2 regions of the Pseudoalteromonas sp. CR1 genome follow, and region 2 is predicted to be linked to the other one. Evidence: predicted binding sites of a transcription regulator. Region 2 holds the regulator's gene; the other holds the start of a gene.
What was found. Region 2 encodes MetJ, which represses methionine synthesis genes. Its sites were predicted from a motif close to TAGACGTCTAGACGTCTA; they were not measured.
Positions count from the first base shown of each region.

Region 1 (3,398 bases), on a different contig from region 2:
AGCCATACGCACTGCGTTGCGTGCGTACTCCATAAACATTAAGAACGTTGCACCATATGGAATAAACCCTTTATGAAGCGCAATACCATTCATAATTGCCGACATACCAAACTCACGCACACCGTAGTAAACGTAGTTTCCGCTTGCATCGTCAGCAGTTAGGCCTTTAGAGCCTTCCCAAATTGTTAAGTTTGATCCTGCTAAATCGGCAGAGCCACCCATAAATTCTGGTAATAATGGACCAAATGCATTTAATGCATTTTGTGACGCTTTACGTGACGCCGGGTTCGCTGGGTTTGCTTGTAACTCTTCAATATACGCTTGAGACTTTTCAGCCCAATCCGCAGGTAAATCTGAATTTGTACGGCGTTTGTATTCAGCGGCAAGCTCTGGGAATGCTTTTGCATAGGCTGCAAACTTTTTGTCCCAGCTTGATTCAAGCTCTTGGCCTTTAGCTTTTCCATCCCACTGTGCGTAAATGTCTTCAGGGATTTCAAAGGCATCGCCCGTCCAACCTAAAAACTCACGAGACGCTTTAATTTCGTCATCGCCAAGTGGTGCACCGTGACAGTCGTGGCTACCTGATTTATTAGGCGAACCGTAACCAATAATTGTTTTACAACAAATTAGCGTTGGTTTATCAGTAACGCTTTTTGCTTCTGCTATCGCAGCACTTACCGCATCGCTATCGTGGCCATCAACGCCGCTTATTACGTGCCAACCGTACGCTTTAAAACGTGCTGGTGTGTCATCGCTAAACCAACCTTCAACTTCACCGTCGATTGAAATACCGTTGTCGTCCCAAAAAGCAACTAGCTTACCTAGGCCTAATGTGCCGGCAAGTGAACAGGCTTCATGCGAAATACCTTCCATTAAACAACCGTCGCCCATAAATGCGTAGGTATGGTGATCGACAATGTCGTGCCCTTCACGGTTAAATTGTGCCGCAAGCGCTTTTTCAGCAATTGCCATACCTACCGCATTTGTGATCCCTTGACCTAATGGGCCCGTAGTAGTCTCGATACCTGGCGCATAACCATATTCTGGGTGACCTGGTGTTTTAGAGTGCATTTGACGGAAGTTTTTAATTTCGTCCAGCGGTAAATCATAACCACTTAAGTGCAATAAAGAATAGATAAGCATTGAACCGTGGCCGTTTGAAAGAATAAATCGATCTCGGTCTGCCCACTCTGGATTTGATGGATTATGTTTTAGATAATCGCGCCATAATACTTCTGCGATATCAGCCATGCCCATAGGGGCTCCAGGGTGACCAGATTTGGCCTTTTGTACTGCGTCCATTGACAAGACGCGAATAGCATTTGCAAGTTCTTTGCGAGATGGCATGAATTCTCCTACCTTATATATGTATTTGCGCGGGTATTTATGTGTTCGTTTATGTACTCAAATTATATGAGCACTGTTATAGCGACCATTCTTACTTATTGTGGGGGCTGTGTGCAATTAAAAACCCTATAAAAATGAGGTATTATGAATATTTTTTAAGACCATAATGTCATAACTAATTTTATTTAGACGTCTAGGCGTAAAAACACTATGCAAGGTGTTTTGTTTTAGATAAAATACGACCCTTAATTTTTTAGCGCTAATACCGACGTTTGTGAAGCGCAATATTTGTGAGCAGAAATACAATGGCAAAACATTTATTTACTTCTGAATCTGTTTCTGAAGGTCATCCGGATAAAATCGCCGACCAAATCTCTGATGCGGTTCTTGATGCTATCCTAGAGCAAGACTCTCATGCCCGCGTTGCGTGCGAAACATACGTGAAAACTGGTATGGTTATGGTTGGTGGTGAAATCACGACTAGCGCATGGGTTGATATAGAAGAGATTACACGTAAAACAGTACGTGAAATTGGCTACACGCATTCAGACATGGGTTTTGATGCAGACTCGTGTGCAATTTTAAACACAATTGGTAAACAGTCTCCTGATATTAACCAAGGCGTTGACCGCACTAGCCCAGAAGAACAAGGCGCTGGTGACCAAGGTTTAATGTTTGGTTACGCATGTAACGAAACAGAAGTATTAATGCCTGCACCTATCACGTATTCTCACCGTTTAGTTCAACGTCAAGCGCAAGTACGTAAAAGCGGCGAGCTTAACTGGTTACGTCCAGATGCAAAATCTCAAGTTACTTTTGCATACGAAAATGGCAAGCCAGTTGGTATTGACGCAGTTGTTCTGTCAACTCAGCACAGCGAAGATATCTCACAAAATGACTTAGTTGAAGCAGTGATGGAAACAATCATCAAGCCAGTACTTCCTGCTGAACTAATCACAAGCGCAACTAAATTTTTCATTAACCCAACAGGTCGCTTTGTAATTGGTGGCCCAATGGGTGATTGTGGTTTAACTGGTCGTAAAATCATCGTTGATACATACGGCGGTATGGCCCGTCATGGTGGTGGTGCTTTCTCTGGTAAAGATCCATCAAAAGTTGACCGCTCAGCTGCATACGCTGCACGTTACGTGGCTAAAAACGTAGTAGCTGCTGGCCTTGCTGATAAGTGTGAATTACAAGTGTCTTACGCTATTGGTGTTGCAGAGCCTACTTCAATCAGTGTTGAAACGTTTGGAACTGGTAAGTTAGAAGAAGCACGTTTAATCGAACTAATTCGCGAGCACTTTGACTTACGCCCATACGGCTTAATTCAAATGCTTGATTTAGAGCGCCCTATCTACCTTCCTACTGCAGCTTACGGCCATTTTGGCCGTGACGAATTCCCGTGGGAACGCACAGATAAAGCTGAAGCACTTCGCGCAGCTTCAGGTCTTTAAGAGCAAAGCAATAAAAAAACGGTCCTTTTAAGGGCCGTTTTTTATAGCTTCTTATTTTGTTTAACACTGCTAATTTATGGTTATACAAATAACTATTAATTGGTCCTCGAACTTTTTTATACTTTAGGTATATACTCATTAAATTATAAAGCTTTAGGGATATTTAAATGACCGATAATTTTCGCGTTATGTTTGCTGGACTCGCTGATAACGTTGACACAAAAACAGCGTGTACAAACCTAGCGGCAAAACTAAAGATCTCAGAAGAAAAAGTAGCCTTATTTTTTAATGGTAAGCCTTTATTTGCGCCTAGCGATAAAAACAAAGCGTTAAAACAAGCTAAGCTACTTGTGGGTTTGGGCATTAAAAGTAAACTTCAAGCGGTATCAACAAGTACAGAAAAAGCCACTCAAACGGTAAGTGATAGCCAGCGAGATGAACGTATTTTTGATGCGTTAGACTACATAACTAGCAGCTTAATTAGGTTAGAAGAAAAACTCGAAGACTTAGAACAGCGCCTACCCGAAAACCAAACAAAAAACCCTGAAGTAGATGAAGACGAATGGAAAGATGAAGAGCTATTGCTTGAAGATG
Region 1 is NZ_JAHXRM010000001.1:277,883-281,280, reverse strand. Features, by position in the region: gene tkt (transketolase) at 1-1,347, opposite strand, end outside; gene metK (methionine adenosyltransferase) at 1,653-2,804, shown strand; gene KZZ04_RS01310 (hypothetical protein) at 2,972-3,398, shown strand, end outside.
Region 1: the regulator MetJ is predicted to act here: its motif matches at 1,534-1,551, upstream of metK (methionine adenosyltransferase).

Region 2 (3,398 bases):
ACCCCGTTCCAGGAAAAATTAGCATTGAGCTAACCAAGCCTGCTGAAACGGTTAAAGATCTCGCATTAGCATATAGCCCAGGAGTTGCAGAACCAGTACGCGAAATAGCTGCTGACCCTGCAAACGCTTATAAATACACCGGCAAAGGGAATATGGTTGCGGTTATCACTAATGGTACTGCAATTTTAGGCCTGGGCAATTTAGGCCCACTTGCTTCAAAACCTGTAATGGAAGGTAAGGCGTTACTGTTTAAGCGATTTGCTGGCCTTGATTCTATTGATATTGAAGTTAAACATCGCACCACGGAAGATTTTATTAATACAGTGGCTAATATTGCCGACACATTTGGCGGTATTAACCTCGAAGATATAAAGGCGCCAGAGTGCTTTGAAATAGAAAAAGCGTTGATTGAACGCTGCAGTATTCCTATATTTCATGATGATCAGCACGGTACAGCTATTGTAACCGCTGCGGGTATGTTGAACGCGCTTGAGGTGCAGGGCAAGTCTATCGAAAATGCCACTATTGTGTGTTTGGGGGCGGGTGCTGCTGCGGTTGCTTGTATGGAGCTTTTAATTAAGTGTGGCGCTTTGCGTGAGCACATATACATGCTTGACCGTAAAGGTGTTATTCATACTCGTCGTGATGACTTAAATGAATACAAAAAACTTTTTGCAAACAATACAGACAAGCGCACGTTGCAAGATGTGATTGAAGACGCAGATGTATTTGTTGGTGTATCGGGTCCTAATCTATTAGCCGCCGACGATTTAAAGTTAATGGCAGAAAAGCCAGTTGTGTTTGCCTGTTCTAACCCCGATCCTGAAATTGATCCTGCATTGGCCCACTCTGCTCGAAACGATCTAATTATGGCAACGGGTCGTTCAGATTACCCTAACCAAGTTAATAATGTACTGTGTTTTCCGTTTATATTCCGCGGTGCTCTTGATGTACGCGCCAGTGCAATTAATGATGAAATGAAAATAGCTGCCGTAGAAGCAATTAGAAGTATTGCTAAAGAGCCTGTACCTGCTGAAGTACTGACGGCTGCGGGTGTTGATAAGCTGGAGTTTGGTGATAAGTATATTATTCCAAAACCAATGGATCCTCGTTTACTACCACGCATTGCAAAAGCGGTTGCAATGGCTGCGGTAGAGTCAGGTGTTGCACAAATTGATTTACCTGAAAATTACATGGAATAAGTGTTAGGTTGTAATTTTAGACACAAAAAAACCTCAATTAATTGAGGTTTTTTTGTGTCTAAAATTACGTTTAGTCTTCGTTTAACACAGGCACTTCTAGCCCCATTTCTTGCATTATTTTTTTCACTTCTTCAGGGACTTTTTCGGCGTTATCCTTACGTAAGTCGTCATCGTTAGGCAAAGGTTGGCCGGTAAATGCATGTAAAAACGCTTCACAAAGTAGTTCACTGTTTGTTGCATGACGTAGGTTATTAATTTGACGACGCGTGCGCTCGTCCGTTAATACCTTTAATACATTTAGTGGGATCGAAACGGTAATTTTTTTTACTTGTTCTGATTTTTTCCCGTGTTCTGCGTATGGGTGAATATACTCACCATTCCATTTAGCCATAAGATGTATCGTCGCCTCAGATTAATAATTGCTCACATGCGCTACAATGCATATGAATATGCGTGAAATTCTATCGATTTAAAAAAGATAGTCAAATACTAGTTATTTAGCCATCTAGAGCTTTAAATGTTTTGACATCTTTAATGAGATAAATTACTCTTTTAGACGTCTAAACATCCAAATTGAGCAGGTGACGAATATGAGCGAAAAAAATAAAGCAACCATTGCAGTGAGAAGTGGTGTTGAAGCCGACAAACATCATGGCGCAGTTGTCGCACCTATTTATTTATCGACAACTTATTCGTTTGCCGACTTTGATACAAAACGCCAATATGATTACGGACGAAGTGGTAACCCTAATCGTGATATTTTAGCTGAAACGTTAGCCGAACTAGAGGGCGGAGCAAGGGGCATTATTACTGCTACGGGCATGTCTGCCGTTCATTTGGCTACGCAAATTTTGAATCATGATGATACGTTGGTGATCCCTCATGATTGTTACGGCGGCAGCTATCGTTTATTTACTTCACTGCAAAAGCGCGGTTTGCTTAAGCTGGAAGTCTTAGATTTAACTCAAGCACAAAGCTTGGACAAAATTTTAGCAATTAAACCTAAGCTAATTTGGATAGAAACACCCAGTAACCCATTACTACGCTTAACTGATATTAAAGCAATAACCGATATTGCTAAGCAGTGCGGTGCTTTAGTTGCTGCTGATAACACATTTTTATCACCGGCATTACAAAACCCCATTAAATTTGGTGTTGATATAGTGGTGCACTCGACCACCAAATACATCAACGGCCATTCAGATGTAGTAGGCGGTGCGGTGATTGCAGCTTCACAAGCGCTGGGCGATGAATTGGCATGGTGGGCAAATAATATAGGTATTACAGGTGCGCCATTTGATAGTTATTTAACATTGCGTGGCTTGCGAACACTCAATGTGCGTTTAAAGCAGCATCAAGAAAACGCATTATCGATTGCTAAATATTTAGATGAGTCTGAATTTGTTCGTCAAGTGTATTACCCAGGCCTTGAATCGCACCCACAGCATGAATTAGCTAAAGCTCAGCAACTGGGCTTTGGTGGCATGGTGAGTTTTGATATTAAAGGCGACATAAACGATGCTGCGGCGTTTTTAACAAGCTTACGTGATTTCAGCTTGGCAGAGTCTTTGGGCGGAGTTGAGAGCTTAATATGCCATCCTGCAACGATGACACACGCTGGAATGGAACCTAAAGCACGGCTTGAAGCAGGGGTTGGCGACACGCTTATTCGAGTTTCAGTCGGTATAGAAGATATAAACGACTTATTAGCTGATTTAGAGCGCGTGTTTCAGCTTGTAAAGCCTGGGCAAAATAAAAACATTGGCCGTGTTGGTAAAGGGGCTGGCTCGCCTGAAGGCAATGTGAAATTAAGTGCAGCCCGTCCAGCGCTTTGGTAAGTAATACCAATCCGCAATAATACCTAATCAATTTGAGGGATTAACCGGCGCTAACTTCGTTAAAAATTTTTCATATAGAACAAATAAATAACGAAATTTTTGCCTTGTTATCGACACGGTTTTCTTATCCTCAAAATAGACAATCTAATTAAGCGAATTGGTATAAATATGGTCAATTGTGTACATAAATTTGGTGGTTCAAGTTTAAGCTCTAGTGAGCGCTATCAAAGCGTAGCTAAAATAATTATTGGCCACTCACAACCGGGTGACTGTGTTGTGGTATCTGCTGCCGGTAAAACCACGGATACCCTTGTGTCGTTGTGGCAAAGTTATCAGCAGCAAGACACACAAGCTGTCG
Region 2 is NZ_JAHXRM010000012.1:63,443-66,840, forward strand. Features, by position in the region: gene KZZ04_RS11840 (malic enzyme-like NAD(P)-binding protein) at 1-1,202, shown strand, start outside; gene metJ (met regulon transcriptional regulator MetJ) at 1,273-1,593, opposite strand; gene metB (cystathionine gamma-synthase) at 1,793-3,040, shown strand; gene metL (bifunctional aspartate kinase/homoserine dehydrogenase II) at 3,209-3,398, shown strand, end outside.